2 regions of the Streptomyces sp. JL2001 genome follow, and region 1 is predicted to be linked to the other one. Evidence: riboswitches for the same ligand, from Rfam matches in the RefSeq annotation. Region 1 holds a riboswitch; the other holds the start of a gene.

What was found. A riboswitch is a leader RNA that binds a small molecule or an ion and turns the genes downstream of it on or off. The one in region 1 is predicted to bind S-adenosylmethionine.
Region 2: another riboswitch for S-adenosylmethionine. It lies ahead of ACE1OA_RS25290 (aminotransferase class V-fold PLP-dependent enzyme); the one in region 1 lies ahead of thrC (threonine synthase).

What each region holds. Positions count from the first base shown of each region.
Region 1 is NZ_CP169421.1:3,529,343-3,538,883, reverse strand. Features, by position in the region: gene ACE1OA_RS15615 (alpha,alpha-trehalose-phosphate synthase (UDP-forming)) at 1-249, opposite strand, end outside; gene ACE1OA_RS15610 (hypothetical protein) at 318-680, opposite strand; gene ACE1OA_RS15605 (glucosyl-3-phosphoglycerate synthase) at 719-1,684, opposite strand; SAM riboswitch class I at 1,844-2,000, shown strand; gene thrC (threonine synthase) at 1,994-3,304, shown strand; gene ACE1OA_RS15595 (MoaD/ThiS family protein) at 3,334-3,612, shown strand; gene ACE1OA_RS15590 (cold-shock protein) at 4,007-4,210, shown strand; gene groL (chaperonin GroEL) at 4,689-6,317, shown strand; gene ACE1OA_RS15580 (hypothetical protein) at 6,405-8,078, opposite strand; gene ACE1OA_RS15575 (hypothetical protein) at 8,068-9,541, opposite strand, start outside.
Region 2 is NZ_CP169421.1:5,671,969-5,681,509, forward strand. Features, by position in the region: gene ctaE (aa3-type cytochrome oxidase subunit III) at 75-695, shown strand; gene qcrC (cytochrome bc1 complex diheme cytochrome c subunit) at 762-1,571, shown strand; gene qcrA (cytochrome bc1 complex Rieske iron-sulfur subunit) at 1,568-2,620, shown strand; gene qcrB (cytochrome bc1 complex cytochrome b subunit) at 2,617-4,242, shown strand; gene trpD (anthranilate phosphoribosyltransferase) at 4,364-5,428, shown strand; SAM riboswitch class IV at 5,539-5,655, shown strand; gene ACE1OA_RS25290 (aminotransferase class V-fold PLP-dependent enzyme) at 5,880-7,310, shown strand; gene ACE1OA_RS25295 (Lrp/AsnC family transcriptional regulator) at 7,372-7,653, opposite strand; gene ACE1OA_RS25300 (rhomboid family intramembrane serine protease) at 7,778-8,515, opposite strand; gene ACE1OA_RS25305 (hypothetical protein) at 8,711-8,953, shown strand; gene ACE1OA_RS25310 (NYN domain-containing protein) at 8,988-9,541, shown strand, end outside.

The sequences.
Region 1 (9,541 bases):
GTTGTACGCGTCGGCGTGGACGTCGGGGTCGATGCCGAGCATCCGTACGCCCGGCTCGCCGATCCCGCGCCGGACCGCCTCCCGGTCGCCGTCGCCGAGTGCCGCGCACACCCACACGCTGTCCTCGGACGACACGGCGCTCAGCCCGGAGACCAGACCGCCACCGCCCCGCCGGGCGTCGAGCGCGCCGTCCTCGCCCACGGCGTACGAGACGGGTCCTCGGTTGGAAGCCACCAGCACAGAAGCCATGTGGCGAACCTAGCCCGTCCCGGAAACGCTCAAACGTACGTATACAAGACAGCCGTGTTCGGCCACGGTCAGTGATCGACGCGCTCGCGCAGGGCCGCACGTGCCACCGCGCCCGTCGCCGCCAGGGCCAGGACGAGACCGCCGAGCAGCCACAGCCGCGCGTCGCCGGCCCCGGTGCCCGGCATCCGGCCGCCGGACCCGTGCGCGGCGGCCGGTGCCCGCCCGGGGGTCCGCGCCGCGGGACGGGCCTCCGTCCGCCGGTCCCCGGCGGGCCCGGCAGCCGACCGGGGCTCGTCCGCGGAGACCACGGACGGCCCGGCGGCGGGCACCGCCGTGTCCGCGGCGGCGGGACCGGCCGCCGCGAGGAGGAGTGCGGCCGCCGTCAGCACGCCGGCCACCGCCGTTCTGCCCAGGTGAGAGGTGTGTCGCATAACAGCGAAATGTAGGCAAAACCGATCATCGGGTGGTGTTACGCCACGCGGCGCCGCGCGTACTCCGCGATCTCGACCATCGGCGGACGCTCCTCCGTGTCCACCGGGTACGTCCGCGGCACGAAGCCCCCCTGCGCGCCCGGCCCGTCGCCCCCGTCGGCCCGCTCGAACTGCGTCAGCCAGGGCCGCACCAGATGCCCGCGGGACAGCCGCAGCTGCGCCGTCCGGTAGATCGCCGCCGCCATCCGGCCGAGAGCCTGCTCGTCCTGGTGGCGGTGCTTGCGCACTCCCACGTCGACCTGGGCGAGCGCGTCCAGGCCCGCCGCGTGCAGCGCGTCGACCAGCAGCCCCAGCTCCACGCCGTAGCCGACCGGGAAGGGCAGCCGCTCCAGCAGCGAGCGCCGCACCGCGTACTCGCCGCCAAGCGGCTGCACGAAGCCGGCCAGCCGCGGCCAGTGCAGGTTCAGCAGCGGGCGGGCCACCAGCTCGGTCACCCGGCCCCCCTGGCCGGGCGCGTCCCCGAGCGGCCGGTCGTACATCGCCTTGACGAAGTCGACGCCCGGATCGGTCAGGAGCGGGCCGACGATCCCCGACACGAAGTCCGCCGAGAAGTCCCGCAGATCGGCGTCCACGAAGCAGACGACGTCCCCGTCCGTCGCCAGCAGGGACCGCCACAGCACCTCGCCCTTGCCGGGCAGGGCGGGTATCCGCGGCAGGATCGCGTCCCGCGCCACGACCCGGGCACCGGCCGCCGCCGCCACCTCGGCCGTGCGGTCGGTGGACCCCGAGTCGACCACCACCAGCTCGTCCACGAGCGGGACCGCCCGCGACATCAGCTCCCGCCGGATCACCGCGACGATGTCCCCGACCGTCGCCTCCTCGTTCAGCGCGGGCAGCACGACGCTGACCCGCGTGCCACGCTTCGCGGCCAGGAGCTGCTCCAGCGGACGGTCTGTCACGGACCAGGACCGCCGGGCCAGCCAGCGCTCCACTTCATCCAGCACGTCCGTTACTCCCCAGTTGCCGTTTGTGTGATCCATCTCGCGGTTCGGACGACTATCTCAACAGTCCGCGCCTTCGGTTACAGTCTTGAACAACGCCGAGGTCCGACGCACGTCGGGGTGCCGCCGGCGTCCACACAACCGCACCACCCAATCGAATACCGCTCATCCAGAGGGGCAGAGGGAAACGGCCCGTTGAAGCCCCGGCAACCCTCCAGTCGGTCTCGTCCGCAGTCGTCGCACTGCGCCCGCGAGGCTCCCGGCTAGGGAAGGTGCCAAATCCGTCTCATGGCGACGTCCGCCATGGGAAAGATGAGGAGAAAGGGCCTCGCCTCCATGGCTGTACAGACTGTTTCCACCGCTTCCACGGTCGACCTCGGTCCCGCTTCCGGGCTTTCCTGTCGGGAATGTGGCGAAGTTTTCCCCCTCGGCCCGATTTTCGCCTGTGAGCTGTGTTTCGGCCCCCTCGAAGTCGCGTACGACCTCCCCCTCGGCGACCCCGAATCGCTGCGCAAGCGGATCGAGGCCGGCCCCGCCAACATCTGGCGCTACGCCCCGCTGCTGCCCGTCCCGGCCGACGTCGCCGAGAAGCCGAACCTGAACCCCGGCTGGACCAAGCTCGTCCAGGCCGACAACCTCGCCCGCGAGCTCGGCGTCGAGCCCGGCAAGCTCTTCGTCAAGGACGACTCCGGCAACCCGACGCACTCCTTCAAGGACCGCGTCGTCGCCCAGGCCCTCGAGGCCGCCCGCGCCTTCGGCTTCACCACCCTGTCCTGCTCCTCCACCGGCAACCTGGCCGGCGCCGTCGGCGCCGCCGCCGCGCGCGCCGGCTTCCGCTCCTGCGTGTTCATCCCGCACGACCTGGAGCAGGGCAAGGTCGTCATGGCCGCGGTGTACGGCGGCGACCTCGTCGGCATCGAGGGCAACTACGACGACGTCAACCGCTTCTGCTCCGAGCTCATCGGCGACCCGCTCGGCGAGGGCTGGGGCTTCGTCAACGTCAACCTGCGCCCGTACTACGGCGAGGGCTCCAAGACGCTCGCCTACGAGATCTGCGAGCAGCTCGGCTGGCGGCTGCCCGACCAGCTCGTCATCCCGATCGCCTCCGGCTCCCAGCTCACGAAGATCGACAAGGGTCTGCAGGAGCTCGTGAAGCTCGGCCTCGTCGAGGACCGGCCCTACAAGATCTTCGGCGCCCAGGCGGAGGGCTGCTCCCCGGTGTCGGCGGCCTTCAAGGCCGGCCACGACGTCGTGCGCCCGCAGAAGCCGAACACGATCGCCAAGTCCCTGGCGATCGGCAACCCGGCCGACGGCCCCTACGTCCTGGACATCGCGCGCCGCACGGGCGGCGCGGTGGAGGACGTGAACGACGAGCAGGTCGTCGACGCGATCAAGCTGCTCGCGCAGACCGAGGGCATCTTCGCCGAGACGGCGGGCGGCGTGACCGTCGGCGTCACGAAGAAGCTGATCGAGGCGGGCCTCATCGACCCGAGCCTGACCACCGTCGTCCTGAACACCGGTGACGGACTCAAGACCCTGGACGCGGTGGCCGATACCTCCCAGGCGACCGCCACCATCCGCCCGAGCCTGGACGCGTTCCGCGACGCCGGCCTGGCCCACTGACCACCCCCGTCACGGAAGGCAGCACCCCCATGAGCGTCAAGGTCCGCATCCCCACCATCCTCCGCACCTACACGGGCGGTCAGGCCGAGGTTCCGGCGGAGGGCACCACCCTCTCCGAGGTCATCGCCGACCTGGAGAAGAACCACACGGGCATCGCCGCCCGCGTCCTGGACGACCAGGGCAAGCTGCGCCGCTTCGTGAACGTGTACGTCAACGACGACGACGTGCGCTTCGAGCAGGGCCTTGAGACGGCGACGCCGGACGGCGCCGGCGTGTCCATCATCCCGGCCGTCGCCGGGGGCTGCTGAGCCCAGGGGTTACCCGCAGTCACCTGAATTGCCCCTTCCGTCGAGAAACGGAGGGGGCAATTCTGCATGGTTGAACGCGATAGAGTTGGGGAAGTCCCCTCCGCTGCTCATGCCAGGCGCATATGAGAATGCGCCCGGACCTGACAAGAAGCAGCCAAAGTGTTCGAGTCTTGTGTACCTTCTGCCCACTTTGCCGGGCCCGACTTGCCCCGTAATTCAGCGAATTCTCCGCAATTCTCCTTTCCTGCATGCCCAGAATTCTCGTCCGATTGACCTGTTGCAGAGGGCAGTTGGGCAGATACATTCAGCCGCGGTCGACGCGTTCCGGCGCAGGGTCTGACCCGGGGTCGCGAAGTGCGGTCCCGCGCAAGGGCCAGTAATAGGGGAGTTAGGCATGGCTCAGGGCACCGTCAAGTGGTTCAACGCGGAGAAGGGCTACGGCTTCATCGCGGTCGACGGTGGTGCGGATGTTTTCGTCCACTACAGCGCGATCCAGATGGACGGCTACCGCACCCTTGAAGAGGGTCAGCGAGTCGAGTTCGAGATCTCGCAGGGCCAGAAGGGTCCGCAGGCGGACATGGTCAAGCTCGCCGTCTGAACGCGGCGCGATCGGCCACCACATACGCACTCACGCCGAGGGGTCCGCATCCTGACCGGATGCGGACCCCTCGTGCGTCTCCGCCCACGCCCCGCCCGGCGTCCCCGCCTCCCCCGCCACGCCGGAGCCGCGCCGGCGCCCGGCCCGCGCGCCCGTCGCGCCCCGCCCGGCCCAGGGAGGCGCCCGCACGCCCGTCGCGCCCCGCCGAGCCGCCCGATCCCCGAGTGGCGCTTGCCCCCGCCCGTCACCCGACCGCCGCCCCGCATCGACGTACCGATGGGACGGCCTTGCACTCTCCTGGGTCGAGTGCTAATCATTGGCGTTAGCACTCTGAAGGTGAGAGTGCTTACGAGGATCGGGCAGACGAGGCCCGCTGGCCAGGTGGGGCAAGGAACCGCCGGGCACGCAGGCCGTCCGTCGCGGGCGTCGGCGCGGTCCTGGAGCGTTATCCACCCCATGTCCGGGAGGACCACTTCACATGGCCAAGATCATCGCGTTCGACGAGGAGGCCCGGCGCGGTCTCGAGCGCGGCATGAACCAGCTCGCTGACGCCGTCAAGGTCACCCTCGGCCCGAAGGGTCGCAACGTCGTCCTCGAGAAGAAGTGGGGCGCCCCCACGATCACCAACGATGGTGTCTCCATCGCCAAGGAGATCGAGCTCGAGGACCCGTACGAGAAGATCGGCGCCGAGCTGGTCAAGGAAGTCGCCAAGAAGACGGACGACGTCGCCGGTGACGGTACGACCACCGCGACCGTCCTCGCGCAGGCGCTCGTCCGCGAAGGCCTGCGCAACGTCGCCGCCGGCGCCAACCCGATGGCCCTCAAGCGCGGCATCGAGAAGGCCGTCGAGGCCGTCTCCGCCGCCCTGCTCGAGCAGGCCAAGGATGTCGAGACCAAGGAGCAGATCGCTTCCACGGCCTCCATCTCCGCCGCCGACACCCAGATCGGCGAGCTCATCGCCGAGGCCATGGACAAGGTCGGCAAGGAAGGCGTCATCACCGTCGAGGAGTCCCAGACCTTCGGTCTGGAGCTGGAGCTCACCGAGGGTATGCGCTTCGACAAGGGCTACATCTCGGCGTACTTCGCCACCGACATGGAGCGTATGGAGGCGTCCCTGGACGACCCGTACATCCTGATCGTCAACTCCAAGATCTCCTCCGTGAAGGACCTGCTCCCGCTCCTGGAGAAGGTCATGCAGTCGGGCAAGCCCCTGCTGATCATCGCCGAGGACGTCGAGGGCGAGGCCCTGTCGACCCTGGTCGTCAACAAGATCCGCGGCACCTTCAAGTCCGTCGCCGTCAAGGCCCCGGGCTTCGGCGACCGCCGCAAGGCCATGCTGAACGACATCGCCATCCTCACGGGCGGCACGGTCATCTCCGAGGAGGTCGGCCTCAAGCTCGAGAACGCCGGCCTGGACCTGCTGGGCCGCGCCCGCAAGGTCGTCATCACCAAGGACGAGACCACGATCGTCGACGGCTCCGGCGAGAGCGACCAGGTTGCCGGTCGCGTCAACCAGATCCGTGCCGAGATCGAGAACTCCGACTCGGACTACGACCGCGAGAAGCTCCAGGAGCGCCTCGCGAAGCTGGCCGGCGGCGTGGCCGTCATCAAGGCCGGCGCCGCGACCGAGGTCGAGCTCAAGGAGCGCAAGCACCGCATCGAGGACGCCGTGCGCAACGCCAAGGCGGCCGTCGAGGAGGGCATCGTCGCCGGTGGTGGCGTGGCCCTGCTGCAGGCCTCCTCGGTCTTCGAGAAGCTCGAGGGCGACCTCACGGGCGACGAGGCCACGGGTGCCGCGATCGTGAAGCTGGCCCTCGAGGCCCCGCTGAAGCAGATCGCCGTCAACGCCGGCCTCGAGGGCGGCGTCGTGGCGGAGAAGGTCCGCAACCTGCCCGTCGGCCACGGCCTCAACGCCGCGACCAACGAGTACGTCGACCTCATCGCCGAGGGCATCATCGACCCGGCGAAGGTCACGCGCTCCGCGCTGCAGAACGCCGCGTCGATCGCCGCGCTGTTCCTCACCACCGAGGCCGTCATCGCCGACAAGCCGGAGAAGGCCGCTGCCGGCGCTCCGGGCGGCATGCCGGGCGGTGACATGGACTTCTGAGCCCCGGCTCGGTAGTTCCTCGCTGAACGCGAAAGAGGGCTGCACCCCCGTCACGGGGGTGCAGCCCTCTCGCGTTGCCGCGTACGGTCAGCGCACGTCGACCCAGTCCTCGCCGCCGAACGCCTGGAAGTGCGTCCCGTCACCGTAGTAGCGGACCGTGTACCAGCCGTCGACGGACGCCGTGGTCTTCAGGGAGACCGCGCCGTTCGAAGCCGACGTGCCGGACGCCACCTTCTTCCAGGTGCTCTGCCCCCACGGCCGGAACCACACGCTCACCGGCTGGGCCCCGAGAGCCCGCCAGCCGCTGCTGTCGTGCTGGAGCGAAGCCGTCACCGTGATCGTCGCGCCCTTGCGGACCGGCTCCGGAGCCGCGTTCACGCTCTGCACCCGGGTCGGCGTGCGGACGATGTAGAACGGCTTGCTCACGGACTCCGCGTACTGGTCCGAGATCAGGTGCCTGACCCGGAACCAGCCGCCCGTGTTCCACGCGCCGATGCCGAACGGCACCCGGACCGAGGAGTAGAAGTCGGTCGAACCGATCTTCTTCCAGCCGGTCCGCCCGTCGGGCGACTGCTCCAGGACCACCGTCTGGTTCGACGAGGTGCCCGACCACCGCTCGTACGTCGAACGGAACGTTCCCCACACCGTCAGGCGCGCGTCGGTCGCCAGCGAGTAGTTCAGGACGTCCGTACGCGAGTCCAGCGGCATCACCAGACGGCCCTGCACCGGCGAGAACGCCTGGAACAGGTCGGCCGAAGAGACCGTCCAGCCCTCCGCGTTCGGGCCTGGAGCGGCGACCAGCTTCGCCGTGAAGCCGCCCTCCGCGTCGGTCCGCACCGTCTGCGGGAACGGCGTGGCCTCGTGGTAGTAGTCGTGCGGCGCGCCCAGGGCCACCCGCACCGGCTGGTCGGCCAGCGGCGCCCCACCGTTCTCCGGGTCGGTGACCCGGCCGGTGATCGTGACGACCTCACCGCTGACCGCACGGGTCTTGTCGGCGGAGGCGGTCACCGTCATCCTGCGGGCCTGCCACTCCGAGAACCACCGCCAGTCGTAGGTGCTGCCGTGCACCTCGGAACTGTCCTCGCTGAACGTGGCCTTGTAGGACTCGTACTGCCGCGTCGCCGGGATCGGGTCGCCGGAGAACTCGCCGCCGTCCGTCGTGACCGCGGACAGCACCGGGCCCTCGTCCGGCGTCGAGCGCTGGTACGAGACCGAGCGGCCCGGCAGCGGAACCACGTCACCCGAACCGGGCTGGACACCCGTCAGCTTGCCCTGCGGGCGGATGTTCGGGTCGTTCCACCCGGGCACGCCGACGGCGAAGGTGAGCAGCGGCCGCAGCGTGAAGTCCAGCGTGCCCGCGTTCGTACGGGTCACCGTGTTGCCCAGCGAGTCCGTGGCCGTCACGTCGATCGCGTACTTGCCGAGCGCCGGGATCGACCCGCCGTCCTCGGCCAGCTTGAGCGTGGCCTCCGAGGGAAGGGCGAACGTGCCCTTCGTCTGCTCGACGAGCGCCGGCACGTCGGCGAGGACGGTGTCGCCCTGCCGGACCTTCGCGGACACCGAGGTGACGGCCGCCTGCGGCGCGTCCGTCCACGCGGTCACCCGGAAGACACCGCGCTGGTCGGCGTCGGTGACGGCCCGCCCGATGCCCACGGGGGCCGGCGCACCGGGCGTCTCGTCGGCGAGGGCCGGAGCGGCCCCCGCGCCGATGGCGAGCGCGGTGACGAGGGAGACGGCGGAGAACCGGAGGTCAGAGCGCATCGACATAGATGGTCCTCGACTCGCTGTAGAAGTAACCGGACTTGGACTGCAGGAACAGGGCCCACGTGCCGTCGCCGTAATTGGTGGTGCCGAAGCTGAAGTTGCCGTAGCTGTTCGTCGCCACGTCCTTCTTGGCCCAGTACCAGTTCGGGTCGCCCTTGGGCTTGAAGACCAGCGTCAGCTTGGCGCCCGGCATGGCCTTCCAGACCCCGTTCACCTTCTGCTGCACGAGACCCTTGACCGTCATCTGCGTGTTCGTCCGCGGCCGCGACGGGCTGATCGTGACGTTGACGATCCGGGTCGGGTTGCGGGCGAGACGCACCGGGGTGCTCGTCTTCGAGACGAAGCGGTCGGTCTCCGGGTGGTAGATCCGGTAGAGGCCGTCCGTGTAGCCCCAGACGTCGAACGAGTAGGTGCAGTAGTCGCCGACCGGAGCGGACTTCAGCTGGCCCCAGGTGCGCCCGTTGTCCAGCGACACCTGGAGCGCGACCCAGTCGCGCTTGGTGGCGCAGTAGGTGGTGCCGTCACCCAGCTGCCCGTAGGCGGTGACCTTGCCGAACTCGTCCAGGCTCATCCGGTACTGGGTGTACGCGAACTGCTGCGGGACCGCGATGGCGGCCACGTCGTACGGACGGTCGTTGCCCTTGCCGTAGTAGACGGAAGGACGCAGCCCGGTGTAGACGGCGCCGGTCGTGTACTGGACCCGCGCCTGGTAGGTGAAGGAACCGTCGGGCAGCGAGGTGCCGGAGCCGATCTCGTTGCGCAGCGCGGTGTCGTACGACAGCGGCTCGCTGCCGGTGGAGACCACCGGGGCGCCCGCGAACGACTGCCAGCCGTCCCCGGTCAGCCGCTCGACCCGTCCGGTCACCCGGACGTCGGTGCCCGCGAGGACACGGAACCTGTCGGTGTCCGAGGTGATCCGGTACGTCAGCTTCTCCACGCCCACGGCGGGGAGTTGACGTGCGGCGTCGGGGTCGACACCGGCGGCCGGGTCGACCACCGCGGTACCGCCGGTGACCTCGGCGTCCGGCGTGAACGGCAGCGAGAACGCGCCGTCGGTGCCGGTGGTGGCGAGGGCCGTGGCGGTCCTCGTCGCGGAGTAGGCGTCGCGCAGGTTCAGCGTGACCCTCACCGAGGTGCCCTCGGCGGCGGGCGTACGCTCCCCGGTCGCCGGGTTCCAGGTGGTGGCCGTGCCGGACAGGACGACGTCCCGCCGGTCGTAGCTGGTGGTCTTGCGGTCGAAGGAGACGGTGCCGACACCGGTGTGCAGCTTGTAGCCGAACGTGCCGCCGGTCCAGTGCTCGACGACACCGCCGGGCAGACGGAAGTCCACCGCCAGCGGGTAGTCGCCGAACGCGGTGCCCTCCGGGAGCCGGATCGGCGCGTCGGTGGTCCAGGCGTTGGAGCCCGTCGAGGTCAGCTCGTCGGTCGAGGCGAGGACCGCGGCATCGGGGGCGGTGGAG
Region 2 (9,541 bases), 2.1 Mb from region 1:
TTCGGGCTGGACACGGGCCCCTGACACTCCGAACGGCACCCCCCGGAGTGAGGGCGGGATAAGCGACCGACATAATGTCGGTCGTGGCGACAGTAACGACAGTAGAAACCGGGCACGCGCACCCGTCGGTCAATCGACCGAACCTCACCAGCGTCGGAACCATCATTTGGTTGAGTTCCGAGCTGATGTTCTTCGCGGCCCTCTTCGCGATGTACTTCACCCTGCGATCGGTGACGGGACCCGAGTTCTGGGAGGAGCAGGCCTCGAACCTGAACTTCCCGTTCTCGGCGACCAACACCACGATCCTGGTGCTCTCCTCCCTCACCTGCCAGCTCGGCGTCTTCGCCGCGGAGCGGGGCGATGTGAAGAAGCTCCGGACGTGGTTCATCATCACGTTCGTGATGGGTTCGATCTTCATCGGCGGTCAGGTCTTCGAGTACACCGAGCTGGTGAAGCACGAGGGCCTCTCGCTCTCGTCGGACCCGTACGGCTCGGTGTTCTACCTGACCACCGGCTTCCACGGCCTGCACGTGACGGGCGGTCTCATCGCCTTCCTGCTGGTCCTGGGCCGGACGTACGCCGCCAAGAGGTTCACTCACGAGCAGGCAACCGCCGCCATCGTCGTGTCCTACTACTGGCACTTCGTCGATGTCGTCTGGATCGGCCTCTTCGCCACGATCTACATGATCAAGTAATCGGGTCTCCGACCCGAGCACATCCAGCAAGCATCGACGCAGAAGATCCTGACACCGGGGTAATCCGTGAAAAAGCTCTCCGCACGACGACGCCATCCGCTGGCGGCGGTCGTCGTCCTACTTCTCGCGCTGGCGGCCACTGGGGGGCTGTACGCCGCGTTCGCGCCCGCGGGCACGGCGAAGGCCGATGAAACCGCCCAGTCCCTCGCCATCGAGGAGGGCAAGAAGCTCTACTCCGTCGGCTGCGCCAGCTGCCACGGAACCGGCGGTCAGGGCACCTCTGACGGCCCCTCGCTGGTCGGCGTCGGCTCCGCCGCCGTGGACTTCCAGGTCGGCACGGGCCGTATGCCCGCCCAGCAGCCGGGCGCCCAGGTCCCGAAGAAGAAGGTCATCTACTCGCAGGCCGAGATCGATCTGCTTGCGGCGTACATCGCCTCTCTCGGTGCCGGCCCGATCACGCCGAAGGCGGGCCAGTACAGCCCCGACGGCGCCGACATCGCCCGTGGTGGCGAACTGTTCCGTACGAACTGCGCCCAGTGCCACAACTTCACCGGTGAGGGCGGCGCGCTGACGCACGGCAAGTACGCCCCCAACCTCGAAGGCGTGAGCGAGAAGCACCTGTACGAGGCCATGCAGACCGGCCCGCAGAACATGCCCTCCTTCCCCGACACCACGATGCCGGAGAAGGAGAAGAGGGACATCATCGCGTACGTCAAGGCCGTCAACAGCGACGAGGCCGACAGCCCCGGCGGACTCAGCCTGGGTGGCCTCGGCCCCGTCAGCGAGGGTCTGTTCGGATGGGTGTTCGGACTGGGTGCGCTCATCGCAGTTGCCGTCTGGGTCGCGGCCCACACCGCTAAGGCCAAGAAGTCATGAGTAGCCAAGAGATTCCAGAAGAGAACCTGCCCGCAGCGCAGGACACCGCGCACGGCGCGGTGATGGTCGCCGACGACCCGTTCGCCGACCCGGGCCTCCCGCCCCACAAGCCCCGCATCCAGGACATCGACGAGCGGGCCGCCCGGCGGTCCGAGCGCGCGGTCGCCCTGATGTTCACGTTGTCGATGCTGGCCACGATCGGCTTCATCGCCTCCTACGTGATCTTCCCGGTCGATCAGATCGTGTACATCTGGCCCTTCGGCCGGGTGTCCGCGCTCAACTTCGCCCTGGGTCTGACCCTCGGTGCCGCGCTGTTCCTCATCGGCGCGGGCGCGGTCCACTGGGCCCGCACCCTGATGTCGGATGTGGAGATGGCGGACGACCGTCACGCCATCCAGGCCGACACGGAGACCAAGGCGAAGGTCATGGCCGACTTCGCCGCCGGTGCCTCCGAGTCCGGCATGGGCCGGCGCAAGCTGATCCGCAACACGATGTTCGGCGCGCTGGCGCTCGTCCCGCTCTCCGGCGTCGTCCTGCTGCGTGACATGGGTCCGCTGCCGGAGAAGAAGCTCCGCAGCACGATGTGGGCCAAGGGCCTGCAGCTGATCAACATGAACACGCACGAGCCGCTCCGTCCCGAGGACGTCGCGGTCGGCTCGCTGACCTTCGCCATGCCGGAGGGTCTGTCGGAGCACGACCACGACTTCCAGGTCGAGATCGCCAAGGCTGCCCTGATGATCGTCCGGATCCAGCCGGAGGACATCAAGGACAAGCGCGAGCTCGAGTGGTCGCACGACGGCATCGTCGCCTTCTCGAAGATCTGCACCCACGTGGGTTGCCCGATCTCCCTGTACGAGCAGCAGACGCACCACGTGCTCTGCCCGTGCCACCAGTCCACTTTCGACCTGTCCGACGGCGCCCGCGTCATCTTCGGCCCGGCCGGCCACGCTCTCCCGCAGCTGCGGATCGGCGTGAACGACAAGGGCTTCCTCGAGGCGCTCGGCGACTTCGACGAGCCCGTCGGTCCTGCCTTCTGGGAGCGCGGATGAGCACTGTGACGGATACCAAGAAGAAGGCCCCCGCCGGTGAGCGGGTCGCCGACTGGGCCGACGGCCGCCTCGGGATCTACTCCCTGGCCAAGGCCAACATGCGGAAGATCTTCCCGGACCACTGGTCCTTCATGCTCGGTGAGATCTGCCTCTACAGCTTCATCATCATCATCCTGACGGGCGTCTACCTGACGATGTTCTTCCACCCGTCGATGAACGAGGTGGAGTACCACGGCAGCTACATCCCGCTCCAGGGTCAGCTGATGTCCGAGGCGTTCAACTCGACCATGCACATCTCCTTCGATGTGCGCGGTGGTCTGCTCATCCGGCAGATCCACCACTGGGCGGCGCTGATCTTCCTCGCCGGCATGTTCGTGCACATGATGCGCGTGTTCTTCACGGGCGCGTTCCGCAAGCCGCGTGAGATCAACTGGCTGTTCGGCTTCCTGCTGTTCTTCCTGGGCATGTTCACCGGCTTCACCGGCTACTCGCTCCCGGACGACCTGCTCTCCGGCACCGGTGTCCGCTTCATGCAGGGCGCGATCCTGTCCGTGCCGATCATCGGCACGTACCTGTCGATGTTCCTGTTCGGCGGGGAGTTCCCCGGCGGCGACTTCGTGGCCCGGTTCTACTCGGCCCACATCCTGCTGCTGCCCGGCATCATGCTGGGTCTGGTGGTCGCCCACCTGATCCTGGTCTTCTACCACAAGCACACGCAGTTCGAGGGCCCCGGCCGGACGAACAAGAACGTCGTGGGCATGCCGCTGCTGCCGGTCTACATGGCCAAGGCCGGAGGCTTCTTCTTCCTGGTCTTCGGTGTCATCTCGGTCATCGCGGCGATCGCCTCGATCAACCCGATCTGGGCGATCGGCCCGTACCGGCCGGACCAGGTGTCCACCGGCGCCCAGCCCGACTGGTACATGGGCTTCGCCGAGGGTCTGATCCGTGTCATGCCGGGCTGGGAGATCAACCTCTGGGGCCACACGCTGGTCCTGGGCGTGATGATCCCGCTGGCGATCTTCCCGGCGGTCCTGGCCGCCATCGCGGTCTACCCGTTCATCGAGTCCTGGATCACGGGCGACAAGCGCGAGCACCACATCGCGCAGCGCCCGCGCAACGCTCCGACGCGCACCGCCTTCGGTGTCGCCTGGATCACCGCGTACATGGTCATGCTCATCGGTGGTGGAAACGACCTCTGGGCCACCCACTTCCACCTGTCGCTGAACTCGATCACCTGGTTCGTCCGGATCTTCTTCTTCGTCGGACCGGTCATCGCCTTCGTCGTCACCAAGCGGATCTGCCTCGGCCTCCAGCGCCGGGACAAGGACAAGGTGCTGCACGGACGCGAGTCCGGCATCATCAAGCGCCTGCCGCACGGTGAGTTCGTCGAGGTCCACCAGCCGCTCAGCCAGGGCGAGCTGTACCGCCTCACGGCGCACGAGCAGAACCAGCCGGCCGAGCTCGGCCCGCTGGTCGACGAGAACGGTGTGGAGCGCAAGGTCGGCGCCATCGAGAGGCTCCGGGTCAAGCTCAACCGGAGCTACTACGGCGAGGACAGCCAGATCGCCAAGCCCACCGCCGAGGAGTACAAGGAGATCACCAGCGGCCACGGCCACCACTGATCACCTGACCTGAAGGTCGCCACGGCAGGAGCCCCGTCCATTCGATGGACGGGGCTCTTTGCCGTGCCGCCGGCTCGATAGGGTGGGATCACCACCGATACGTGTCGAACCTGGAGCTGCCATGAGCGCTGTGACCCCCGCTGGAGGACCTACCACGGCGGGTCGCTCCTGGCCGGCCGTGCTGAACACCCTGCTGGACGGCGGCGACCTCGGCACCGAGGACTCGGCCTGGGCGATGGACCGCATCATGAGCGGCGAGGCCACCGACGTGCAGATCGCCGGCTTCGCGGTGGCCCTGCGCGCCAAGGGCGAGACCGTCGAGGAGATCACCGGCCTCGTCCGCACGATGTACGCGCACGCCAACACCATCGAGGTGCCCGGCCGCACCGTGGACATCGTCGGCACCGGCGGCGACGGCGCGAAGACGGTCAACATCTCCACCATGTCGGCGATCGTGGTGGCCGGCACCGGGGCCAAGGTCGTCAAGCACGGCAACCGGGCGGCCTCCTCGGCATCGGGCGCCTCCGACGTCCTGGAGAAGCTCGGCGTCAACCTGGAGCTCACCCCGCGGCGGGTGGCCGAGGTCGCCGAGGAGGCCGGCATCACCTTCTGCTTCGCGGTCAAGTTCCACCCGGCGCTGCGTCACGTCGCCACCGCCCGCGGGCAGCTCGGTGTGCGCACCGTCTTCAACTTCCTCGGCCCGCTCACCAACCCGGCCCGGGTCAGGTCCCAGGCCACCGGTGTGGCCGACGCCCGGATGGCCCCGATCATGGCGGGCGTACTCGCCGAGCGCGGCTCCTCGGCCCTGGTCTTCCGCGGTGACGACGGCCTCGACGAGCTCACCACCACGGCCACCTCCCGGGTGTGGGTGGTCCGGGACGGCGCGGTGCGCGAGGAGTCCTTCGACCCGCGGGACGTCGGCATCGAGCTGGTGCCGGTGGAGGCGCTGCGCGGCGCCGACGCCTCCTTCAACGCGGACGTGGCCCGCCGGCTGCTGGCGGGCGAGACCGGTCCGGTACGGGACGCGGTGCTGCTCAACTCGGCGGCCGCGCTCACGGCACTCGACCCCGGCGCAGGCACGCTGACGGAGCAGCTCGCGTCCGGCATCGCGAAGGCGGCGGAGTCGATCGACTCCGGCGCGGCGCGGCAGGCCCTGGAGCGCTGGGTCGCGGCCAGCAACGCGTAGCGAGCGTCTCAGGGACGACCGGTGGGGCCCCGCTGCGGCGGGGCCCTTTCGTGTCCCGGGATCCGGACACGGGTTGCGCCGGAGCGATCACGTGGCATAACTTCGGAGCAGGTCATGAGTGACAGCGTTCAGGCCCCGGCTTGCTGTCCGGCAACCCTCCGTCCGTGGCGGGGTGCCCCGGGTGAAGACCAGGCCGTGGACAGCAAGGTCCGCGGCAAGCGCGGACCCCTGCGGAACCCTGGGGTCCTTGGTCCTCGAGGGAGCAGTCTCGTGAGCAAGCGAATGTGCTAGGGCCTCCGGCCCTCCTTCTTTCCCTCCATGCGGCCCTCCGTGCCGCCTGTCGAGGCAACTCCCGTACGCGGCACCCTTCTTCGTCGTGCCCTGCGGGCTTCTCACGTCACCGTCCCCTCCTCGGCCGAGGGGACACTCCGTCCCGCAGGGAGACTTCGCCATGTCCGCGTGCCCGAACGCCGCCACCGCCTCCGTCATCGCCACCGTGCCCGTCGCGGCCGGCGAGCCCGTCACCGCCGCCGACTCCGCCGATCCGTGCTGCGCGGCCCCGCTCCCGGTGCTCGGCCGGGACGTCACCGTCCCCCTGGTGACCGGCGGCGAGGTCAGCTACGCCGCGCTCGACTACGCGGCCAGCGCCCCGGCGCTCCAGCGGGTGTGGGACGACGTCGCCGCGTACGCCCCGTACTACGGCAGCGTCCACCGGGGCGCCGGCTACCTCTCGCAGCTGTCCACCGACCTCTTCGAGAACAGCCGGGTCACCGTCGCCGAGTTCCTCGACTGCCGCCCCGACGACCAGGTCGTCTTCACCCGCTCCACCACCGACTCGCTGAACCTGCTCGCCGCCGTGGTCCCGGCCGACTGCCAGGTCTTCGTCTTCGAGACCGAGCACCACGCCTCGCTGCTGCCCTGGAAGGACGCCCAGGTCAGCTATCTCAACGCGCCGCGCACGCCCGCCCAGGCCGTCGAGATCCTGGAGCGGGCCCTGGGCGCCCGCGAGCCGCACGGTCCGGCGCTGGTCTGCGTGACCGGCGCGTCCAACGTCACCGGCGAACTGTGGCCGGTCAAGGAACTCGCCGCCGCCGCGCACGCCCACGGCGCCCGCATCGTCCTCGACGCCGCCCAGCTCGCGCCCCACCACCCCGTGTCCGTCCGGGAGTCGGACGTCGACTGGGTGGCCTTCTCCGGCCACAAGCTGTACGCCCCCTTCGGCTCCGGTGTCCTCGCCGGACGGGCCGACTGGCTCCAGGAGGCCGAGCCGTACCTGGCGGGCGGCGGCGCCTCCCGCAAGGTCGCCCGCCGGGCCGACGGGGGAGTGGACGTCGAGTGGCACACCACCGCCGCCCGCCACGAGGCCGGATCCCCGAACGTCATCGGCGTCTACTCGATCGCCTCCGCCTGCAAGGCGCTGACCGAGGCCGGCTTCGACTCCCTGGTCGCCCGCGAGCAGCACCTGATCGCCACGGTGCGCGCGGGCCTGGCCGAGGTGCCCGAGGTCAGGGTGCTCTCGCTGTTCGGCGACGACTCCCCGCGCGTCGGCGTCATCTCCTTCGTGGTGGAGGGCTGGAACAGCTCGCACTTCGCCGCCGCGCTCTCCGCCGAGTACGGCATCGGCGTCCGCGACGGCCTCTTCTGCGCCCACCCGCTGGTGCGGACCCTGCTGGGCAGCGACCCGCAGGACGTCGGCGAGTGCGGCGCCCCGGAGGCCGAGCCGGGCGAGCGGTCGCTGAACGCCATCCGGGTCAGCTTCGGCGCCGGTACGCCGGACGAGCACGTGGAGCGTTTCGTCGGCGCCGTACGGGAGCTCGTCCGCGACGGCGCGCAGTGGAAGTACCGCACCGAGGACGGCCGCTGCGTGCCGGACCGCGGCTGACCACCCACTCGTACGAGTGAAGGGGGCCTCCCCGGGAGGCCCCCTTCCGTCGTGACGGGTGTTACGACTCCAGGCCGATGGCGAAGGCCGCTTCCAGGTCGTGCTGGGAGTACGTGCGGAACGCGACGTGCGTGTCCGTGGCCTCGACGCCGGGGATCTTGCTGATGCGGCCCGGGATGACGTCCGCCAGGTCGTCGTGCTTCGGCACGCGCACCATGGCGATCAGGTCGTAGGTACCGGTGACCGAGAAGACCTCGCTGACGCTGTCGAGCGAGGCGATCGACTCCGCGATCTCGGGGATGCGGTCCACGCTGGTCTTGATGAGCACGATCGCGGTGATCACGGCTGTCTTACTCCCTCGGTCGCCGCGGCTGGGGCCTTCACTCTAGGGCCTGCCTTCAAAGTAGCGCCGGTGGGGCTGCGGGCGCCGCGAGCTCACCGATCCGGCCCGATCCCGACGAAAGGCCCTAGCCCGCCCGGCTGCCGTCGCCGTCGCGCCGGGGAAGCACCCTGCGGCCGCCCCGCCGGCGGTACCGGCCCCAGGCGTAGAGGAAGCCCACGGCGAAGCCGACCACGTGCGCCAGATAGGCGACCCCGGGTCCCGCCCCGGCCGCCCGGGCGGCCAGCCACTGGAGCACGAACCAGAAGACCAGCACGATCCACGCGGGGAACCGCAGCGGCAGGAAGAGGAGGAAGGGGAAGAGGCTGGTGACCCGGGAGCGGGGGAAGAGGTAGAGGAACGCCCCGAGCACCCCCGAGATCGCCCCCGACGCCCCGACCAGGGTCTGCTCGCTGCTCGCGTAGGCGGCGGCATAGCCGAGCAGGGCGAGGTAGCCGCAGGCGAGGTAGAAGAGCAGGAACGGCACCGGCCCCATCCGCTCCTCGGCCATCGCGCCGAAGACGTAGAGGAACAGCATGTTCCCGAGCAGATGCAGCCAGCTGCCGTGCACGAACAGCGCGGTGAGCGGGGTCAGCAGGGCGCGCGGCTCGCTGTCCATCAGCTCCGCCGGCACCACTCCCCAGCGGTGGAAGTACGCGCTCTGGGCGATCAGGGACGCGTCCCCGGTGCCGTGCGCCGGGATCAGCCCGGAGACCGGGCTGATCAGGAACGCGAGGCAGCAGAGGGCGATCAGGCCGTACGTCACCGTCGGTCCGTTCCGCGCGCCGTGCCAGGCGCCGAGGGCCGCTCCCCGCCAGTCGATCATGGACAGATCATGACGTACCGGGGTCGACGCGGACAGAGCGCCTCGCCGGGGCGCGCGGTACCGGCCCGTGCGCCGGGCTCCGCCTGAGCAGGGCGTACCCCGATGGCCGTAGGGTACGGGCATTACATCCGCAGTTCGACGGCGCACCGCGGCTCCCGCACCTGGTATCACGCACCAAGAAACGAGGACGGCACGATGACGGCGATTCCCCAGCCGACCGCCGAGACCCGCTGGCGCTGCACACTCTGCGGCAATCTGACCCGATTCGACGTGACCCGCTCCTCCAAGGTCGTCGAGTACATCCATCTGGACCTTGCCGGGGAGCCCAAGGTGGAGGAGCGCGAGGTGGTCAGTGAGACCATCGAGTCGGTCCGCTGTCGCTGGTGCAACGCGGTGGACCAGATCGAGCTGGTGGACAGGCCGGGCAGCGCTTCCTGACGGAGCGCTGCGAATGACAGTGGGGTGACGGATCGTGGAGCAGCCCACGCGTGGTGACGAACCGGCCGGCGCGGCGGACGAGGCCGCCGAGGCGCTCGACCGGCCGCTGCCGGACGGCGTGCGGCGCAAGGTCGTCGCGCTGGTCGCCGACGCCTTCGGCGGGCTGACCGTCGCGGAGCTGCCCGCGCCCCTGCGGCAGTACGCGCGCTTCACCGCGAGCCGGCGGGCCAAGTTCGCCGGCAACGCGATGGCCGCGGCCCTGGAGAGCGACCCGCTCTTCCGGCAGCGCATCGGCGAGCGTTTCAAGGACGCCCAGCCCGAGCTGGCCGGTGCGGTCGAGTCCGGCGCGCCGCCGGCCGCCGCCGACCCCGTCGACGTCGCCGCGGCGGCCTACGTCCTGCGCCCGGCGGGCTGGGTCAAGCTGGTCGCCGCCGCCGGCGAGGAGGCCCAGCGCGCCGACGCCGAGCGGGCCGACGAGGCCGGGCGGCGCGAGCTGGAGCGGCTGCGCGAGGAGGTCGCGCACGCCAAGGAGCGCGGCCGGAGCGAGACCGAGCAACTGCGCCACGACCTGGAGACCACCCGCAAGGA